Sphingobium yanoikuyae: one gene and its partner. The protein of the gene in region 2 interacts with the protein of the main gene of each other region in a pairwise test. Links are inferred from orthologs where the notes say so. Each region holds a gene or a part of one and is shown on either strand. Other genes may lie near its edges.

Region 1 (9,146 bases), 1.9 Mb from region 2 along the record:
CGCGCGCCAGCCGCTGCGCCATCGCCAACGCCGCCGCCCGGCATTCGGAGAGCGCCGCATTGGCCGCTTCGTCCGCCAGGGTCAGCTCGGCAAAGCCGCCCTCCCCCTCGAACATCTCCAGGAAGCGGCTGACGCCGGCATAGTTGGAATCCGCGACGGCGCGCTGGATGAGGTCGATCCGATCCGCCCAGGACCGCGAGCCCTGCGCCCGCAGCAGGCGGGAAAGATCGTCAAGCTGGGCGGCAAAGGCCGCGATCTGGGGATGCAGTGTCATGGGGAGAGACATAAAGGCCGCGCGACGACCGGACCAGCCGGCCGAATGCCAACGCAGCGTTTCCGTTGGCGGAGTTGGGTGGAAACAAGACATAGCCCCTCCCTTCCAGGGAGGGGTTGGGGTGGGTTGCGAGCGCAGCGAGCTTCTGCCCTATCGACCGTAGACCGCCGCTACGCGGCGCACCCACCCCCGGCCCCTCCCTGGAAGGGAGGGGAGTAGGAAACGTCCGCTTCTGGTCGTCACCGGCCAGAGCGAAAGCCCTGATCGCGCGCCCTGCTCTTTCCTACTCCGCCTTTCTCTGGTCTATCCTGCGCGATGGAACAGTCCCCTGCCCCGTCCGCCTTATCTCCCGCAAAGCTCCAGCGGCATCGCTTCGCTGTCGCCTGGCTGTCGCGTCGGTGTCGCGCGACAGGGGCGTCATAGGCGCGTCGACATGACCCAGGTGGCGCGTCGCAGGCGCGTGGGTCGTGCAAACACGCCAGAATGCGCGGGCAACGACGCTGTGAACTTTCAACTGTCGCGTCGAAGACGGCCGCTCGCGCCTAGACCAGGGCCCCGCAAATTTCGGCATGGCGCTTTTCGGCATAGCGATCGGTCATGCCGGCGATGAAGTCGGCGATGTGGCGGCTGCGGGTTGGTTCCTCCAGCGCGCATTCGTCGCGCCATTCGGGCGGCATCAGCGCGGGGTCGGCCAGATAGGCGCGGAACAGGTCCATCACGATCACCCGCGCCCGGTCGGCGGCGGCCAGCTGGTCGGGGTGATGATAGAGGGTCGCATACATGAAGCGCTTCAGTTCGCGTTCCTGCGCCGCCAGTTCGGGCGAGAAGGCAACCAGCGTGCGGCCCAGCGCGCGGACATCGGCGACCGTTTCCACCCCGGCGGCCGCGATATTGGCGCGGGTGGTGGTGAGCAGGTCATTGGCCATCACGCCAATCTGTTCGCGCACCAGTTCGCGCAGCAGCCGGTCCTGCGGCACGTCGGGATAGCGGGTAGTCACCCGATCCCAGCAATGGCGCACCAGCGGCACCGTCAAAAGCTGTTCCAGGCTCAGCAGCCCGGCGCGCAGGCCATCGTCAATGTCGTGATTGTCATAGGCGATATCGTCCGACAGCGCCGCCAGTTGCGCCTCCAGCGAGGCATGGCTGGTGAGATCAAGCGGGAACAGCGCGTCCAGCTCCCGCATCGCCCAGCCCGGCTTCGTCACCGGGCCATTATGCTTGGCCAGCCCCTCCAGCATTTCCCAGCTCAAATTGAGGCCGCGAAAGCGCGGATAGGGCGAATCCAGCAGCATCAGCGTGCGCAGCGTGTGCGCATTATGATCGAAGCCGCCATGATCCTCCAGCGCCGCTTCCAGCGCATCTTCGCCGGCATGGCCGAAGGGCGGATGGCCGATATCATGGGCCAGGCACAGGGCCTCGGTCAGATCCTCGTTGAGGGCGAGCGTGCGGGCGATGGCGCGGCCGATCTGCGCCACCTCCAGGCTGTGGGTCATGCGCACGCGATAATGATCGCCGTCGGGCGACACGAACACCTGCGTCTTGTGCCGCAGCCGACGGAAGGAGATCGAATGGATGATACGGTCGCGGTCGCGCTGGAACATATCGCGCGGGCCGCGCATCTCGCCGCCCGGTTCGGCATGGAGCCGTCCCCGGCTCTGGTCGGGCTGAGAGGCGTAGGATGCGAGCATCGTCATGCGAACCCCTTATTTGCTGCCCAGCTTTTCGACCACCTCGCCCGCGTCGCTCTGCCAGGCGAAGGCATCGGCGCCGGCCTTCTTGAGGTCCGCCTCGACCGCCCTGGCGCGGGTGAAGCTGGCAAAGGGACCGATCAGCAGGCGCGAGGTCTGGCCCCAGCTTGCGCTCCAGCCATCCTGCGGCGCGACCGCGTCATATTTGCCCTGCAAGCGCTTGAAGGTGAAGGCCAGTGCGCTCTTCTGCCCGGTGCCGATCTGCACCCAGTTGCGCGCGGGATTGGCGGCCAGCCGCTTCTTTTCCTCGGCTTCCTTCTTCGCCTTGGCATCGGCTTCCGCCTTGGCCTTGGCGGCGGCCGCCTTCTTCGCCTTGTCGGCTTCGGCCTGACGCGCGGCGCGGCGGGCGGCCTGCAGCTTCTCGACTTCGGCCAGGTCGACCGCGACCACGTTCGAGCGGCGCTCGCTGTCGGGCACGTCGATGGCGTGGATGATGTCGGCCAGGCTCCGGGTCTCCTCCGGCGACGGCTGCGACACGGCACTGTCGGCCGGCGGCGTGAATTCGGTGGCGACCGGCGCCGATGGCGTCTCCGCGGGCGGCGTGCCCTGCGGCGCGGGCGGGGTCACGCTCGACGCCTGGGCAAGCGCGCTCGAATTGAGCTGCGAGGCGGCGCTTGGCTGGCCGGTGGTCGGCGCCGGCGCGGTGGAGCGCGGCGCGCCGCCGTCCAGCGCGTCGAGACCCGGCGCCGGCGGCCCCTGCACATCGGCGGAGGCGCTGCGGACCGGGGCGGGAGTTGGTGCCGGGGCTGGGGTTGGCGCCGTCGTCTGACCGGGCACCGGCTGTACCATCTCGGCACGGGCGCTCTGGCTCGGCGTCGGCTGGACGACCGGCTGGCGGCCGCGCGTGTCGGCGGGCAGCGGCTGGACGGTTGCGGGCGCGGGCGTCGGCGTAGGGGCAGTGGGCTGCGTGGCCTGTGCGGCAAGCTGCGTCCGGCCCTGTGTCGGCGCGGGCTGGCTGGCGGCAGGCTGGCTGGCAGTAGGCTGGCGGGCGCGGGACTGGCTAGAGGGGGGCGTGCCGAGCGGCGCGCGGGCCAGCGACGTACCGCGCTGCCGGCCACTGCCGTTGCGGGTCGTGCGGCGATCCCCCTGGGCCGGCGCGGTCGAGGCGACGGCGGCAGGTGCGGCGTCGCGCGACGCCAGTTGGATGCCCGGCGCCGGCGGGGTCGGCACGATCGGCGTGATGCTGGTCGCGACCACCTGCGGGAAATGGCCGAAATGGACCGCAGCCGCCTTCTGCGCCGCCGTCAGATAGGGCATTTTCTGCATATAGGGGGTGATGGCGCTCGCCAGCTGGGCGGGCATGGTCTGGTCGACCACCTTCTTGGCCTCGGCCTGGCGGTTGTTCATCGCCAGGATGAAGGCATTATAGCGCCACGCCGCCCGGTCACTCTTGTAGAGCAGCGGCTGCAACACCTTGTCGGCGGCATCCACCTGTCCCGAAATACCGAGCGAGGCGGCATAGCGGCGCACCAGTTCGGCCTCGTCCGGGGTGCGTTGCAGGGCGGCATGATAATCGCGCTGCGCCCCGGCCTGGTCGCCGGTCATGTCGCGCGCAAGGCCACGGTCGCCCTGGATGGTCGCTTCGGGATAGCCGGCACGGGTCGCTTGGTCGAACAGACGCAGCGCTTCGGCCGGGTTCTGCATCTTCAGCATGACCCGGCCCAGGCCCGCCTTGGTGCGTCCATTATTGGGCTGGATCGCATCGGCGCGGGCAAAGAAACCGGCGGCCGCGCGGGCATCGTCCAGCTCCAGCGCGGCTTCGCCCGCCCCCACCAACGCGTTGAAATCCCGCGGATTGGTAGCCAGCTTCGCCAGATTATTGTTGAGGTCCGCGGCGCCCGAGGGCCGGACCAGATCGGCCTGGTCGGTTTGCGCCTGCGCAGCCGTCGCAAGAAGCAGGCTGCCGAGAATCCATAGATGAGATCGTGTCACATGGCCCCCTTAGCGGATCGCGGAAGCAATGGGAAATGACCTGCACAAAAAAGCGCGCCGGGTCGCCCGAAGCGACCGACGGCGCGCCTTTGGCAGGCCGGTGCGGGCCTGTGCCCGCACGCTGGCCTTACTGGTTGTTCTGGCGGTTGAGGAAGCGCGGGATATCCAGACCCTGCGTGCCTTCTTCGGTGCCCGGTGCCTTTTCGCTGCCACGGGTAAGGCCCGCCATACGCTCGAACAGCGTGCCACCGGTCGCGACGCGCGGCGCCGGCTGGGCGGGCTTGGGCGCGGCTTCCGGTGCGGTCGGTTCGGCCGCTTCGGCGCCGAGCAGCAGTTCGTCCTGCGAGGGATCCTCGTCGGAGAAGACGGCGGCGGGACGCGCAGGTGCGAAGGCCGGCGGCGCCTTTTCGGCGGCAGGCGCAGCGATCGGCGCGGGCGCCGGGGCTTCGGGCACGTCCAGTTCCAGCGCTTCGGGCTCAGGCGCGGCAACCGGGGCCGGCACAGCAGCGACCGGCGCGGCCGGGGCGGGTGCGGCCACCGGTGCCGGGCGCGGCGCCTGCGGCACGGCGACGGCCGGACGGCTGGCGAAGCTGAACGGCTGGGTCAGAGGTGCGGCCTGGCTGCCGACTTCATTGTCGATGCCGGTCGCGACGACCGACACGCGGATCTTGCCGTTCAGATTGTCGTTGAAGGCGCTGCCCCAGATGATGTTCGCATCGGGATCGACCAGTTCGCGGATATGGTTGGCCGCTTCGTCGACTTCCATCAGGCGCATGTCGTCGCCGCCGACGATCGACACGATCACGCCCTTGGCGCCGCGCATCGACACGCCGTCGAGCAGCGGGTTGGCGATCGCCTTTTCCGCGGCTTGGAGCGCACGGCCGTCGCCTTCCGCTTCGCCGGTGCCCATCATCGCCTTGCCCATTTCGCCCATCACCGAACGGACGTCGGCAAAGTCGAGGTTGATGAGGCCCGGCATGATCATCAGGTCGGTGATCGAGCGCACGCCCTGCTGCAGCACCTCGTCCGCCATCTGGAACGCTTCCTTGAAGGTCGTGTTCGGGTTGGCGATCAGGAACAGATTCTGGTTCGGGATGACGATCAGCGTGTCGACATGCTTCTGCAGCTCGTCGATGCCGCTTTCCGCCGACTTCATGCGGCGATTGCCCTCGAAGGTGAAGGGCTTGGTCACGACGCCGACGGTCAGGATGCCCTTTTCACGCGCAGCCTTGGCAATGACCGGGGCCGCGCCGGTGCCGGTGCCGCCGCCCATGCCGGCGGTGATGAAGCACATATGGGCGCCTTCCAGCGCCTGTTCGACGGTGATGATGGTTTCTTCCGCAGCCGCGCGACCGATTTCGGGACGCGAACCGGCGCCCAGACCCTCGGTGATCTGCGGGCCAAGCTGGATGCGCCGTTCGGCCGGCGAGGCGTTCAGCGCCTGCGCGTCGGTATTGGCGACGATGAAGTCGACGCCCTCTACGCTGGCCGCGATCATGTTCGCGATGGCGTTACCGCCTGCACCGCCAACGCCTATCACCGCAATGCGTGGCTTCAATTCGTCCACATGCGGCGGGCTGATCTCGATGCTCATATACTTTGCTCCCTCAGCTTCCTCGTCAGGAAGTGACAACCGTCATCAATTGTTAACACCAGAAAATAGAGTATTTCACCTGCTATTTTCGTTTTCGTTCAAATTCGCTCAGTAATTCGTCCGCATCGCCCGCATCATGCGCTGCCACCATTGCGGGGCGCCCAGACGATGCACGGTTTGCGGCGCAGGCGCCATCGCCCTAAGATCAACCGGGTTTGAAGCGCCGTAAAGCGCCAATCCGGCCAAAGTAGCGAAGGCCGGGCCACTATGCGCTTCGGGCATGGCTGACAAGCCACGCGGGCGACCGACCCGCACCGCACGCCCCAGCGCACCTTGCGCATAGTCGGCAATGCCCTTCATCTCCGCGCCACCACCGGTCAGCACGACCTGGCGCCCGGTGCTGTTGAAGCCCATGCCGGCCAGCGCCGCATTCACTTCCGCCATGATCTGGTTCAGTCGTTCGCAGATGACGCCGACCAGCGCCGCGCGCGTGATCTTGCCGCCTTCCGCATTGGGGCCGGCGCTCTGCCCCGGAATGGCGACATCGCCATGGGGCGTCGCTATCTCGATCATCTCGCGGAAGTCGCGGCGGTTCTGCATCGCCGAACCATAGAAGCATTTGATCCGCTCCGCCTGGCTGCGGCGAATGCCGAAGGCCGAAGCGATATCATCGGTAATGTCGGACGCGCCCATCGGGATCGAATGCAGCCCCACCAGCATGCCGCCGGCATAGAGCGAGACATTGGTGACCCCTGCCCCCATCTCGACCAGCGCCACGCCCAGGTCGCGTTCCTCTTCGGACAGGCAGGCAAGCCCGGTCGCGATCGGCGAAGCGACGATCGAATTGACGTTCAGATAGGCGCCACGGACGCACAGGTCGAGATTGGCGAGCGGCGCGCCATCCGCCAGCACGACATGGATGTCGACGCCCAGCAGATCGGCATGCATGCCCAGCGGCTTCTTCACCGGCACCTTGCCATTGATGGTGAAGCAGGTCGGCTGGGCGTGCAGGATGATGCGGCCATCGGGGTCGATGCCCTGCTGGCCGGTGGTCAGCAGATCATCGATGTCCGGCTGCTCGACGCGATAGCCGCCCATGTCGCGCTCGACCGTGACGACGTCGCTGACCAGGCTGCCGCCCGAGAAGCTGACCCAGACATCCTCGATATTGGTGCCGGCGACACGCTCGGCCTGTTCCACCGTCTCGCGCACGGCCAGTTCGGTGCGCTCCATGTCGGCGATGAAGCCGCGGCGCACGCCCCGGCTCTCGCGCTGGCCGGTGCCCAGGATCGCCAGCTCACCCGTATCGGTGCGCCCCGCGATCAGCGCGGACACCTTCCACGATCCGATATCGATCGCGGTGATGAGCTTTTCGACCTTGGGCTGTGCCATGACTTAGCCTTCCTCGCCCGCAGCAGGCGCACTTGCGGTCTTTTCCGCCTTGGCGTCCGCCGCTGCCGGCTTATCGCTGGTCTGGCCCTGCGGCAGACGCAGCACGAAACGATCGGGATCACGCATGTCGAACTTGACGATGCCCCGGCCGAGCAGCCGGTTGACGCCATCCATGCGCGCGAAATTCACCAGCGCTGCCGCCGATGTCTGTTCGCCCTCAGGCAGCGACAGCGTCTCCCCCGACTGAAAGCGCAGATCCCAGCGACGGTTCCCGACCCAGGTCGCGCCAGCCAGCATCGGCTTGAGCGCAGGCGCGCTTTCCATCAGCTTGTTGAGGCCGGCGGTCTGGAGATTGGCGTTGGGGCCGACCACCAGCGGCAGGTCGGGCATCGCCCCGGCCGACACCGATTGCAGCACCACGCCCGCCACATCGATCAGATGCAGTTGCCCGTCATGCTGCCACACCGCGACCGGATCACGCTCAACGATATCGACGACCAGCGTGTCGGGCAGGCGGCGGGAAATGCGCGCATCCTTGACCCAGCCGAGCTTCAGCATTTCCTGCCGCACCTTGGGCAGGTCGAGCGAGAGCATCGAGCGATCGACCTGGCCGAGCGCGATATTATAGACCGGCATCTCGTCCATGCGCTCGACACCGCGCACCTCGACCTTCTCCACCTCGAAACCGGCGCGCGCGGCCAGGCTTGCCGCCTGCTGGCGCGCCATGTCGGGCAGCCCCGCATAGATGGCGATGGCGATCGCTATGCCACCGAAGATCGCGAAGATGGCCCAGGTCGCCAGCTTCTGGAGCGTATCCTCGCTGATCGGCAGCAGTTCGAGCAGCCGATCGAACGAGGACTGGCGCTTGAGCTGGCGGCCACGGCCCGATCCGGCCTTGGCGCGCACCTTGCCCCGCGCCGTGCTCAGCCGCGCCGTGCCGCCGCGCCGGATCCGTGCCTCAGCCATTGCCAGCCCCCATGTTCGGCCCCCTCGTCAATGCTTCCTCGCAGATCCGCTCGACCAGCTCGGCATATTCGATACCCAGCTTTTTCGCCTGTTCCGGCACCAGGCTCAAGGGAGTCATGCCTGGCTGGGTATTGACCTCCAGCAGGTAAAGCCCCTCGACGCCCTGGCTGTCGTCCCAGCGGAAGTCGGAGCGCGACGCGCCCTTGCAGCCGAGCAGCTGGTGCGCCTTGAGCGCGATCGCCTTGCATGCTTCGGTAATGTCGTCCGGTATCTCTGCCGGGCAGACATGTTCGGTCATGCCGTCGGTATATTTGGCGTCGAAATCATAGAAGCCGCTCTTGGGGCGCAGCTCGGTGACGAGCAGCGCCTCATCGCCCAGCACGGCGGTGGTCAGCTCGCGCCCGCGAATATAGGGTTCGGCCAAAAGCTCGGGAAATTCCTGCCAGGGGCCGACGCTGTCACGGGCGATGGGATTGCCATAATTGCCCTCGGCCGTGACGATCGCCACGCCGACCGAGCTGCCCTCATTGACGGGCTTCAGAACATAGGGGCGCGGCAGCGGATCGCCGGCATAGAGGCTCTCGCTCGCCACGATATGTCCGCCGGGCATGGGGATGCCGTGCGGCAGCAGCGCCTGCTTGGTCAGTTGCTTGTCGATCGCGATGACCGAGGTGGCAAGACCGCTATGGGTGTAGGTGAGGCCCATCAGGTCCATCATGCCCTGCACCGTGCCATCCTCGCCCGGCACGCCATGCAGCGCGTTGAACACCACGTCCGCCTTGGTTTCGGCCAGGCGCGCGGCGACGTCGCGATCCATGTCGATCCGCGTGACCCGATGCCCGCGCGATTCCAGCGCCTTGGCCACGCCCTCGCCGCTCGACAGCGACACCGGCCGCTCCGCCGACCAGCCGCCCATCAATACGGCGACATGAAGCGGTTTAAGAGTCAATGAAATTTCCCCGAATAGAGTAAAGGCTGATCTTCAAGGAGTTCGACGGGTGCCGCCTCATCCCAGGGCCATCGCCCTTCATAGGTCCAAACCAGTTGATAGACGGCATCAAGCGGCTGCCCGGTGCGGAAATTGTGATACCAGAGCGCGGAATTCAGATAATCGGGGATCAAATGCTGGCGATCCACCGCGCGAGCCATGCAGGTCACATCATAACCGTCAAGCAAACCTTCAATCAGTTGGCCATCGGCCAGCTGCAAGCCTGCTTTGCACTGCCGATAGGTTTCGTTG
Region 2 (12,382 bases):
CGCCGGCCATCCCAGCGGCCATCGCGATCGCCGCGCCAGCCGTCGCTGCGATAATGCTGCGCCTGGGCAGGCGCGCTCGTGGCGGCGATGCCGGCCATGGCCAGGCCCAGCATCGCGGCGCTTTTCCACAGGAATTTCATCTTGCTTCTCCTCTGTCCGGCCCGGCTGCCGGGGCAGCGCGGGGACGTAGGGAGGAGAATGGGGGCCGGTCACTGAACCGTCCGGGAACGGGGCTGACAGGCTTTGTTCAGCCCGCCCGGGCGGTCGCAATTCTGCCTCGCATCATCGGTGCGCGGCGGTGTTTCAGCGTCCGCGCAGCGCCGTCTCTGCCTCGATCATATAGTCGCGGGTGATCGGCAAGGCGCGGCGGTCGCGCACATATTGGACCTGGAAATTGACCATCGACCCATGTTCGAACACGGTCGCTGCGCCCGCCAGATAGAAGGTCCACAGGCGGAAGAAGCGCTCGTCATAGAGGGCGACGATATCCGCCTTGTGCGCCATGGTCCGCTTGTACCAGTCGCGGATGGTGAGGCCATAATGGATGCGCAGCACCTCCACGTCGGTGATCATCAGCCGCGTGCCTTCGCTGCCTGCCACCATTTCCGACAAAGCGGGGATATAGCCGCCGGGGAAGATATATTTGGTGGTGAAGGTATCGGTGATGCCGGGGCCATCGACCCGGCCGATGGTGTGGATCAGCATCACGCCGTCGGGTGTCAGCAGGTCGCGGCACTTGTTGTAGAAGACGCGATAGTCGGCGGTGCCGACATGTTCGAACATGCCGACCGACACGATCCGGTCGAACGGCCCTTCAATGTCGCGATAGTCGATCAGCTCGAACCGCACATGGTCGGCCACGCCGGCGTCGATCGCCCGCTGGCGCGCGACCTTCAACTGCTCTTCCGACAGGGTGATGCCGGTGACGTCGACACCGAAATGCTTGTGCAGATACAGCGCCATGCCGCCCCAGCCGCAGCCAATGTCCAGCACCTTCATGCCCGGCTTCAGGTAGAGCTTGGCGGCGATATGCGCCTTCTTGTCTTCCTGCGCCTGTTCCAGGCTGATCCCCGCCTCATTCTCCGCATCGGGGAAATAGGCGCAGCTATATTGCCGGTCACGGTCGAGGAAGAGGGCGTAGAGCGCGCCCGACAGGTCATAATGATGGGCGACATTGGCCTTGGACCGGCTGCGATGATTGGCCTTCCACAGCTTGCGGCGCACCGTCTTCAGCGCGCGCTGCACCGGCCCCTTGGCGTCGATCGACTTGCCATTTTCCCAGGCGTTGTTCTGGCGGATCATGGACACGAACTCCATGATGCCGCCGCCTTCGATCGCCACCCGGCCATCGATATAGGCCTCGGCCATGCCCAGGCGCGGATCCTTGACGATGTCGAGGGGCACGCGCTTGTCGAGGAAGCGCAGCGCCAGCGGGGGCAGGTCGGGATCGGGCGAACCGACGGTAACGCTACGGCCATCGGCATAGAAAACGGTCAACTGACCCTTGGTGACAAGACGTCTCAGAACGCGGTCGAAAATCTTCATGGAGCAGGCTGGTCCTTCTCGTTACGCGGCCGTCAAATACCTGCATACCAATCATAATTGGCGCGGTCTTCCCAAAAACCGCCCTTGCCCCGACCGATGGACAATAGGCTCTCGACCGCCTCGATCCGCATCAGATATTTGGCCTGTTTATAACCCAGTTGCCGCTCCACCCGCAGCCGCAGCGGCGCGCCATTGGCGACGCTGAGCGGCCGGTCGTTGAGCGCGAAGGCCAGGATGGTCTGGGGATGGAAGGCATCGATCAGGTCGATGCTCTCATAATAAGCGGTGCCGCCGCCCATGTCGTCGGCGCAGTGGAACACGATATAGCGCGCGCGATCGCGCAGCCCCGCGCCGTCGAGCAGCAGCTTCAACGGCACGCCGCGCCACTTGCCGATCGCGCTCCACCCCTCGACACAGTCATGGCGGGTGATCTGCTCGCGATGGGGCAGGGCGTGCAATTGCGACAGCGAAAGCGACAGGGGGCGGGCGACCAGTCCGTCGACGCGCAGCCGCCAGTCGGCAAAGCCGCTGCGCCACAGCGCCTTGTAGGCCGGGGTGTTGGGGTTGGCGGTGCCGTTCGCGCGGAATAAAGGCGAAATCTGCTCCGGTCGGAATTCCTGCGCCAGTGCGTCGCGCGCCATGATTGTGCGCTGCGCCCATTGATGAAAATTGTCGGCGGAAAAGAGGATGTCGCGGGCCAGCGGCTGGCGCGCGATCCGGTCGCATCCCGCCAGCGTCGCGGTCGCGCCCAGCAGTAGGGTGCGGCGGGTCAGGATCATGGCCGGTCCTTAGGGAGGCGATATCGGCCGGTGATCATCGATCCTATCTCGTTCACGGGGCCGGCCAGCAGCACCATCAGCATATGGACCAGGAAGAAGGCGACCAGCGCGAAAGCGGCCAGGAAATGGATCGATCGCGCCGACTGGCGTCCGCCGAACAGGTCGACCAGCCAGGGCCAGGCGGCGTTCATGCCGGGCGACATGGTAAGGCCGGTCAGGATCAGCAGCGGCAGGGCGATGAAGATGACCGCGATATAGCTCGCCTTCTGCAGCACATTGTAGCGCAGCGCCGCGGCGCCGGTGGGGAAGCGCAGCCGGGCATGGTCCCTTATGTCCTGCCAGACATGGCGCGGCGCCAGTTCGCCCCGGCGAAAGGCCAGGTCGCGGGCGATATGGCCGCCGGCCAGACTCCAGATCATGTAGAAAAGCAGCGCGAAGGCGAAGATCGGCGCGGCGGTCAGGTGCCAATGGCGGGACAGCGCCAGATTATAGAGGGCGGGCAGGGTGATCCAGCCGGGGAACCGGTCCAGCTCCAGCCAGGCATGGTCGAAATTGGCGCCATAGTGCCCCCAATAGAGGCGGGGATGGGCGTTGAAGATGCCAAGGCCAGAGGTGAAGAGGATATAGAGCAGCAGCGCATTCAGCCAGTGCCACAGCCGGGTCATCAGGCGGTGGCGGCGGACCATGTCCCCTGGGGCGTAAGGCGGCTCCATGGCCATGACCCTATTGTCTTTTGTCGAAATATCCAGCCGCATCGCGGTCGTTCGCATGTCCAGGCCTGTCGTTGGTCGAATGGCCATGGTGCGCGCCGTGCGATTGCGATCAACGGCTGGCCCTGCAAGGGACTGATGAAGTCGACTTCAAAGAATTTTCGTACAGAAATTTGAATTGATAAAATTCCTCCACGAAACGGGAGTATAAACAAGGTCGCCTGTCACGATTTTCGGCGCTTCGACGCAGATATTGGATGGGTAATATGAAGAGTATCACGTTTTTTATCGCTTCGGCTGTGCTATGTTTTGTTTCGGCGCCTGCCTTTGCGCAGGATTATGCCCCTTTCACGGGTGCCCATGCCGAAATCATCACCGGCTATGATGTGGTCGATGCCAAGGGCGTCAAATCGGCCGACGGTCTGCTCTATGGCCTCAATGCCGGTTATGATTTTGCCCGGGGCGGCCTGATCCTCGGCATCGAGGGCGAAATTTCCGATTCCACCACCCGCCTGCATGTCGCCGGCGGCAAGAGCGAAACCCATCGCGATCTTTATGTCGGCGGGCGGATCGGCGTGCCGCTCGGCAGCAAGGCGCTCGCCTATGTGAAGGCGGGCTACAGCAATGCCCGGATGGAATATGAAGCCAGTGACGGCGAAGGCGGCCTGATCCGCGGCGGCGACAATGGCGACGGGCTGCGGCTGGGCGCGGGTCTGGAATATCGGATCGCCGAAAAGCTCTTCCTCAAGGGCGAATATCGCTATTCCGATTATGAGGCAGGCGTGTCGCGCCACCAGTTGGTGACGGGCATCGGCCTGCGCTTCTGATCGCCCGGAAACCGGGGCTTTCGCGAAGGGGGCGGCGGTCGGGCCGTCCCCTTTTTGCGGCCGGTCGTGCTGCAGGCGCGTTGTCACACTTTTGCAACACAAGCCCTGAAATTGATTGAAATAAAGGCCTTGCCCCTTTGCAAGTGAGTTTGGCGATCCTAGATGGCCACTGCGCTCTCATGATGCAGAGGGGGCAGTTCCTTTCCGAAGTGTCGGAGAAGAATAAGCAGGAGGAAGTGTGACTCTATTTCATATTTTCCTAGCATTAAACCTGAACGCTAGATGAACAATTAAGTCGTAGCGTCATAATAAATATCGAGGACTTTATGAAGACTGTGATTTTCGCAGCGATTGCTGCTGCCGCCGCTGTTTCGGCCCCCGCTTTCGCTCAGGATGCTGCGCCGTTCACCGGTCCGCGCGCTGGCGTCACCATGGGCTTTGACAAGGCGCAGGGCGAAGACGGTTTCAGCTACGGCGTGACCGCCGGCTACGACCTCGCCGTTGCCAACCGCGTGACCTTCGGTCCGGAAGTGTCGTTCGGTGACTCGACCGTCGACGGCCAGGGCTTCGACGCCAGCCGCGACCTCGCCGCTTCGGTCCGTCTCGGCTATGTCGTGACCCCGCAGATCCTGGCGTTCGGCAAGGTCGGCTACGCTTCGAGCCGCATCGAAGCCGCTGGCGCCCACACCTCGCTGGAAGGCGTGCGTTACGGCGGTGGCCTGGAATATTCGGTGACCCCGAACACCTACATCTCGGCCGAATATCAGCGCACCGAGTATGAAGATAATTTCGGTGGCCGTGACGCTGGCGTCGTCGGCATCGGCTTCCGTTTCTGATCCCTCTCGATCGGAATATGGGGAAGGGCGGTCCGTTCGGGCCGCCCTTTTTTTATGTCGGCAGCGGCGTCCGATCGGGCGCGAGCCAGGCCCGGCGCGCGGCCGGGCTCATCAGCGTCTCGCGCGTCCAGTAGGCGAAGGGCCAGTCCTTGTCGCCCAGCGGCGACGCCATCAGCGCGGCATAGGCTGCGGCCGGCGTCACATCGGCGGGCAGGCCGGCCAGCAACTGCCGGGCCATGTGCAGCGAGGCCTGGGTAATGGTCTCATGATAGCCGCTCGTGTCGCTGTTCACCCCGCCGACGCTTTCATTGTAGCGGCGGATCATGCCGGGCATGTCAATTTCGGCGTCAATATCGGGCCGGCGCAGGATCAGCCACAGCGCGGTCGCGAAATGGGCGCCGTGGGTCCAGTGCGCCTTGGGCAAAGTGCAGGCGCAAAAGCCGCGTCCCAGCATATCGATCTCGTCGTCGGTCATCCTCATTCCCCCAAAAGAAAAGCCCCGCCGATATGGGCGGGGCTTGTCGTCGCGCGGCATGCGCGCAGCCAGTCGTCCCCGGATTATCCGAGTGCGGCTTGCTTCTCTTCGGCCAGGCGCTTGAGTTCCGCCTTGCTCTTCTTCTCGCTCGCCGACTTTAGCTGGCCACAGGCGGCCATGATGTCGCGGCCGCGCGGCGTGCGCACCGGCGCGGAGATGCCGCCCTCGAACACGATCGTGCTGAACGCGCGGATTCGTTCGGGACTCGAACATTCATAGTCGGTGCCCGGCCAGGGGTTGAACGGGATCAGGTTGACCTTGGCCGGCAGCTTGTACTTGCGGATCAGGCGGACCAGTTCATGCGCGTCGGCATCGCTGTCATTCTTGTCCTTGATCATCACATATTCGAACGTGATGCGCCGGGCATTGTTCGCCTTGGGATAATCGGCACAGGCCTGGAGCAGTTCCTCGATGCCATATTTGCGGTTGAGCGGCACCAGCTCGTCGCGCACTTCCTTGGTCACGGCATGGAGCGAGACCGCCAGGTTCACGCCAATCTCTTCCGCCGCGCGCGCCATCATCGGCACGACGCCGCTGGTCGACAGGGTGATGCGCCGCTTCGACAGGGCCAGGCCATCGCCGTCCATCACCAGCTTGAGCGCGTCGCGGACATGATCGAAATTATAGAGCGGTTCGCCCATGCCCATCATCACGATGTTGGTGAGCATGCGGCCGTCCGCCGTATATTGCGAATCCTCGTCCGTCTCGTCGTCATTGGCGCTGGCCATGCTGCCCTTGGGCCATTCGCCCAGCGCATCGCGCGCCAGCATGACCTGGCCGACAATCTCGCCCGGCGTCAGGTTGCGGACCAGTCGCATCGTGCCGGTGTGGCAGAAGCTGCAATTGAGCGTGCAGCCGACCTGGCTCGACACGCACAGGGTGCCGCGGTCCGCATCGGGGATGAAGACCATCTCATAATCCTGGCCATCGTCCGAACGGAGCAGCCATTTGCGGGTGCCGTCGTTCGACACCTGCGCTTCCACCACCTGCGGCCGGCCGACGATGAAGCGTTCCGCCATCCACAGCCGCATCGGCTTGGCCAGGTCGGTCATCTTCTCGAAATCGGTCTCGCCGCGATGATAGAGCCAATGGAACAGCTGCTTGGAACGCAGCTTGGCGGCCTTCTGGTCGAGCCCGGCTTCTTCCAGCACGCCCTTCATCTGGGCGCGGGTCAGGCCCAGCATGTCGACGCGCCCGTCCTCACGGGGCGTCACCGCGCGGGGCACGGGCACAGGGTCGATAAGGCCGGGAATCGGCATGATGGGATTGGCGGCGGAATGCATGGCCGCGCACATAGTCGATTTTGCCGGATTTTTAAAGTGGCGTTGCAATCAGCGTAAACGGGCGCAGCCCAGCGCTGCCGCGTCGATCGCCGTGGCAGCGCCGCGCAGCGCATAGCTGTCGGCAAAGGCGCCGCCCTTGGCCGATGTCGATTGGACGCTCATGCTGCTGGCGGAGCGCATCGCAGCGATGATCGCGGCATCGTCCTGCGGATTGGCGGCCCACGCGTCGGCTTGGCCCGCAACCAGCGCGAAACGGCGGTCGCCGACGCTGAGCGAGACCCGCGCATTGGCGGCGCGGGGCCGGCTGAGGCGGAAATGGATCTGGCCCCGGACATGCTGGCGCGGCCAGGTGCCGACGGCGGCAAAACCCTTGGGCGCATCGCCCGCGCGGCGCGGCACCGGCATGGCGATGGCGTAGCAGCGCGGGCCGTTCTGGCCGGCGCCGGGATCGCGAAACGCGCCCCAGCTTTCGAAAATGCCGAGCGAATCGCGCGCCATGGCCGGACTGGCGAGGATGACGAGCGGGATCAGCAGGGCGGGCAGGCGGCGCATGGTCCGGGCAAAGCGCAAGCCATCGCCATTTGCAAGCCCGGCTTCGTTTCGAAAGCGCGTCGAGGTGCTTGCCGCCGCCGACATAGCGGTTATGAAGGACCATCCATCATTGCCGCCGGGATTCGACCGAATCCTCGCCATCGACGCAAAAAGAACGGACAGAACAGGGACATGAAGGCCACCATCGAACGCGCAACGCTCCTCAAGAGCCTCAGCCACGTCCAGTCGGTGGTCGAGCGGCGCAACACGATTCCGATCCTGTCCAACGTGCTGATCGAGGCATCGGCGGATGGCGCGATCAAGCTGATGGCGACCGATCTCGACCTGCAGGTCGTGGAAAGCGTGTCGGCCCAGGTCGAACAGGCCGGCGCCACCACCATTTCCGCCCACACGCTGTTCGACATCGCCCGCAAGCTGCCCGAAGGCAGCCAGGTGTCGCTGCAGGCGGCCGACGGCAAGATGCTGATCCAGGCCGGACGCGCCCGCTTCAACCTGTCGACCCTGCCGCGCGACGACTTCCCGGTCATTGCCGAGGGCGACCTGCCGACCAGCTTCGAACTGCCGGCCGAAACGCTCAAGCAGATCATCGACAAGACGCGCTTCGCCATCTCGACCGAAGAGACGCGCTATTATCTGAACGGCATCTATTTCCACGTCTCGGACGAAGGATCGCCGGTGCTCAAGGCCGCCGCGACCGACGGCCATCGTCTGGCCCGCGTCACCGTGCCGCGTCCCGACGGCGCCGACGGCATGCCGGGCATCATCATCCCCCGCAAGTGCATCGCCGAACTGCGCAAGCTGCTCGACGAGGTCGAGGGTTCGGTGCAGGTCAGCCTGTCGGCCAGCAAGATCCGCTTTGGCCTGGGCAGCGCGATCCTGACCAGCAAGCTGATCGACGGCACCTTCCCCGATTATAGCCGCGTCATTCCGACCGCGAACGACAAGCTGCTCAAGATCGACCCGCGTAGCTTCGAGGAAGGCGTGGACCGCGTTGCGACCATCGCCACCGAAAAGACCCGCGCGGTCAAGATGAGCCTCGACAAGGACAAGATCACCCTGTCGGTCACCAGCCCGGAAAATGGCACGGCGGCCGAAGAAGTGCCCGGCGCGTTCCAGGGCGAAGGCTTCGATATCGGCTTCAACGCCCGTTATCTGCTCGACATCCTTGGCCAGATCGACACCGACATCGTCGAACTGCACCTGGCCGATGCGGCCGCACCGACGCTGATCCGCGAAAATGATCGCAGCCCGGCGCTCTATGTGCTGATGCCGATGCGCGTCTGACGGGTCTTGCCGGGAGATCGCTGAATATCAGGGAATCTCCCGGACCCGGCGGGTAATCGCTTCTCAAGCTTTGTCGATTAGACGATCGGCATGGCTATTGTCCGCAAAACAGATACTGATGCGCCGGCCAGGACCGCGAGCCTGCTGGTTTCGCTGGGTCTGGCCGAAAGCGGCACGGAAGTCGCCGCCAACTGGCTGTCGCGCAGCTTCACCCATGTCGCCGCCCTGTGGCCACTGATGCTGCTGGCCAAGCTGTGCGTTGCGGCGCTGCTCGGCATGCTTTCCTTCACCCGGCCGGAACATGGCGCCCTGCTGTGCGGCGTAGTGCTGATCGACGGCCTGCTGATGCTGGTGCCGCGCTGGGCGCTGTTCCGCAATCTGCGACCCCATGTCCAGAACTGGCTGATGCTGCCCGCGCTCTTCTGTTCGGGACTGATCTTCAGCCTGTGGCTGGCGCAGGGCAATGGCGTGGCGATGCCGTCCGCAGTGCCGGAAATGGCGATCGCGCTGCTGGCGGTCTGCATCGTCGGCGACCGGCGCCTGCTTGGGCTCAGCTATTTCATGGGGGCGCTGCTGGTGGCCGGCATCGCCCATGCGGGCATGGTGCATCTGGGGCTGCTGGCCAGTTGCCTGGCGGTGATGGCGATCGCCACCCTGCGGCAGGCGGCGGCGGATCGCGAACGCGCGATCGAACAGCATCGGCAGGATCTCAAGGCGCAGCGCTCCGACCGGCTGCTGGAGGAATATGAACAGTCCGGCCGCGGCTGGTTCTGGGAAACCGATCGTCACGGCCACATCACCTATATCTCCGCCACCCTGGCCGAACCGCTGGGCGTGGAAGCGGGCAGCCTGATCGGCCGGTCGCTGACCGACATCATCCAGCAGGGTGACCGGCAACAGGGCGATGGCGAGCGGACGCTCGGCTTCCACCTCTCGGCCCGGACCGGCTTTGCCGACATTGCGGTGCGGGCTGCGATCGCCCGCGAGGAACGCTGGTGGTCGATCTCGGGCGAACCGGTGTTCAACGAATATGGCCAGTTCCACGGTTTCCGCGGATCGGGCACCGACCTGACCGAAATGCGGCGCAGCCAGGCGGAAGTAACGCGCCTGGCCCAATATGATTCGCTGACCGGCCTCGCCAACCGCGTGCAGATGCTGCAGGCGCTGGAACAGGCGGTGCTGGGTTCCCGCGGCAAGCAGGGCGAATGCGCGCTGATGATGCTCGACCTCGACCGGTTCAAGAGCGTCAACGACACGCTCGGCCATCCGGCCGGCGACGCGCTGCTGCGTCAGGTCAGCCAGCGGCTCCAGCGCGTGGTCGGCAATCAGGGGCTGGTCGGGCGCCAGGGCGGCGACGAGTTCAAGGTGCTGGTGCATGGCCGCCATGACCGCAACCGGCTCGGCCTGCTGGCTCAGGCGATCATCAGCGCCCTGTCGCAGCCTTATTCGATCGAGGGCACGGGCGTGGTGATCGGCGTGTCGATCGGCATTTCCTTCTGCCCCGAAGATGGCGTCACCGCCGATGCCCTGATCCGCAATGCCGACCTTGCCCTCTACAAGGCGAAGGGCGACGGACGCGGCGTCTATCGCTTCTATTCGGCCGACATGCATGCCGATGCGGAGGATCGCCGCCAGCTCGAACAGGATCTGCGCCATGCGCTGACGGCGGACGGCCTGCACCTCGTCTATCAGCCGATCGTCAGTTCGACGACCGAGCGCATCACCGGCTATGAGGCGCTGCTGCGCTGGGATCATCCGGTGCGCGGCGCCATCTCGCCCGCCTTGTTCGTCCCCATTGCGGAGGATAGCGGCCTGATCGCGCCGATCGGCGAATGGGTGATGCGCACCGCCTGTCGCGACGCGGCGCAGTGGGACGCGGGCATCCGCGTTGCGGTCAATGTCTCGGCGATGCAGTTCGCCAATCCCGGTTTCCCGACCACCGTGATGCAGGCCCTGGCGAGCGCGCAACTGGCGCCCGAACGGCTGGAGCTGGAAATCACCGAAAGCGTGTTCCTGAACGACAATGACGGCACCGACGCCATGTTCACCCGGCTCAAGGGGCTGGGCGTGCGGCTGGCGCTCGACGATTTCGGCACCGGCTATTCGTCGCTCGGCTATCTGAAGAAGGCGCCGTTCGACAAGATCAAGATCGACCAGAGCTTCGTGCGCGGTGCCGCGATCCGGGGCAGCCGCAACAGCGCGATCATCAAGGCGATCGTCAGCCTGGCCGAGGCGCTGGGCATGGACACCACGGCGGAAGGGGCCGAGACCCGCGACGAGCTGGACCTGATCCGGCAACTGGGATGCAGTCATATCCAGGGCTATATCTATGGCCGGCCGATGCCCGCCGCCCAGGTGCTGGAAGGACAGCGCGCCAATGGCGTCTCCGCCCGGTCGGAAGGTTTCCAGTCGAGCCGGCCGGAGCGCAAGGCGATGCTGCGCACGGTCGCCGTCCATCATGACGGCCATGTCTATAATGGCCGCATCCGCAACATCTCCGCCACCGGGGCGATGATCGAGGGGCTGTGGAATGTGCCGGAAGGTACGCAGTTTGCGATCGACCTGTCGGAGGGGCAGAGCGTCGACGCGACCACCCGCTGGTCACGCGAGGACCGCATGGGGGTGGAATTTGCCGCCCCGATCGATCTGGCCCTGCTTCGCCCGCAGGCGCGCGCACTGGCCGGATAGCGATACAGGCGACCGGCCGGACATCGCCCGGCCGGCCGACCTTTCAGAAGAACAGCTTGCGGAAGCTGACCGACACGGTCCGGCCGAGCGGGTCGAGATAGCCCGGCTGATAGCGGACCGGGGTTGCTCCGGTCGCGTCGGTGACGTCGCGGCGGGTGTTGAAGATATTGTCGATGCCGATCGACACGCGCGCGCCGCGCAGGAAGGGATGGGCCTTCACCAGGCTGGGCATCTGGCCGAAATTGGCGAACAGCCGCAGATTGGCGGTCGCCAGGCTGGCAAAGTCCAGCCGCGAACTGCCGCCTAAGGCGCCATCGACATGGGTGCCGCTTTCCCAGTCGACGCCCAGCCGGCCGCCAATGCCATTGTTCACATAGCCGACCCGCGCCTTCAGTTCGTGGCGGGGCTGCCCGCCCGACGAGCCGACCGCATCGCCGTCGAGCAGGTTGAGTTCGGGCACGCCCGGCGCGATCAGGATGCTCTCGGTCAGGTGCCAGGTATGATAGAGGCTGAAGGTCAGCCGCCCGCCGGCCTGGCCGGCGCCGGGGCCACGGAAACCGCCCGGACCGCCAAAGCCGCCGCCCGGACCACCCGGACCGCCGGGCCCGCGCGGACCATCGCCACCGCCCTGCGCATTGTCGCCGCCCTGCGCATTGTCGCCGCCACCTTGGCCGCCATTCTGGCCACCGGGGCCATCATTGCCGCGCTGGTTGTTGTCGCCGTCGCCGCGGGGCGCGCCGTCATTGCCCTCGCCGCGCGGTGGACCACCCTCGCGATTGCCCTCCGCGCCGTCGCGCGGGCCACGATTGCCGAAGGCGGCGCGCATGTCCTGCAATTCCTTGGGCCGATCCTCGGGCTTGGCGCCAGCCGCGCGCCACGCCTCGATCACCTTCTGGATGTGCGACTTCAATGAGATGGACAGGTCGAAGCCCCAGCGCAGCTGCTCGCTTTGCGAGCGCAGATAGTTGATCGGCCGCCCGTCGATGCTCAGCAACTGACCATCCTCGTCGCGCATGAAACGCTGCGGGAAGGCATTCTCGATCGCCGGCGTCGGCGTCGGGAAGGCGGAAATGGGGTTGCTGGTCCGGCTGTTGAGATAGGTTGCCGTCAGCGTCAGGTTCGGTTTCTCGAACGGCTTGATCCGGGCGTTGATGCGGAACTGGTCGCGCGTGCTGGATCGCAGGTCCGGGTTGCCGCCGGAAAATTGCGTGACGAACACGGTCTGGCCGGTGGCATAGTCGAACACCGACACGTTGGGCGTCGAAATCACCGGATCGTTGATCTGCGTGCCGGTCGGCGCCGACTTGTCCTGATTGGCCGACACCAGCAACTGCACCGCCGGC

The links.
Region 1: the proteins of rlmN (region 2) and ftsZ interact in binary tests that used the Escherichia coli proteins (3 or more experiments, as listed by UniProt). The link is inferred for Sphingobium yanoikuyae from one-to-one orthologs.

Annotation. Positions count from the first base shown.
Region 1 is NZ_CP139979.1:2,954,763-2,963,908, forward strand. The notes cover bases 3,316-6,172. They hold ftsZ (cell division protein FtsZ), read right to left. Parts: upstream 5,549-6,172; coding sequence 4,082-5,548; downstream 3,316-4,081. Other genes in these bases: U0025_RS13635 (tetratricopeptide repeat protein), read right to left, coding at 3,316-3,954; ftsA (cell division protein FtsA), read right to left, coding at 5,657-6,172. Outside these bases: U0025_RS13625 (hypothetical protein), read right to left, coding at 1-274; U0025_RS13630 (deoxyguanosinetriphosphate triphosphohydrolase), read right to left, coding at 817-1,968; more of U0025_RS13635, read right to left, coding at 1,978-3,315; more of ftsA, read right to left, coding at 6,173-6,940; U0025_RS13650 (cell division protein FtsQ/DivIB), read right to left, coding at 6,944-7,906; U0025_RS13655 (D-alanine--D-alanine ligase), read right to left, coding at 7,899-8,855; U0025_RS13660 (DUF4262 domain-containing protein), read right to left, coding at 8,852-9,146. UniProt on the Escherichia coli protein: Essential cell division protein that forms a contractile ring structure (Z ring) at the future cell division site. The regulation of the ring assembly controls the timing and the location of cell division.
Region 2 is NZ_CP139979.1:4,832,910-4,845,291, forward strand. The notes cover bases 4,386-7,356. They hold rlmN (23S rRNA (adenine(2503)-C(2))-methyltransferase RlmN), read right to left. Parts: upstream 6,516-7,356; coding sequence 5,256-6,515; downstream 4,386-5,255. Other genes in these bases: U0025_RS22525 (outer membrane protein), read left to right, coding at 4,386-4,697; U0025_RS22530 (hypothetical protein), read right to left, coding at 4,750-5,172; U0025_RS22540 (hypothetical protein), read right to left, coding at 6,564-7,067; dnaN (DNA polymerase III subunit beta), read left to right, coding at 7,239-7,356. In the rest of the region: U0025_RS22500 (hypothetical protein), read right to left, coding at 1-140; U0025_RS22505 (SAM-dependent methyltransferase), read right to left, coding at 304-1,545; U0025_RS22510 (molybdopterin-binding protein), read right to left, coding at 1,578-2,324; U0025_RS22515 (cytochrome b/b6 domain-containing protein), read right to left, coding at 2,321-3,010; U0025_RS22520 (outer membrane protein), read left to right, coding at 3,301-3,861; more of U0025_RS22525, read left to right, coding at 4,188-4,385; more of dnaN, read left to right, coding at 7,357-8,351; U0025_RS22550 (EAL domain-containing protein), read left to right, coding at 8,442-11,039; U0025_RS22555 (TonB-dependent receptor), read right to left, coding at 11,083-12,382.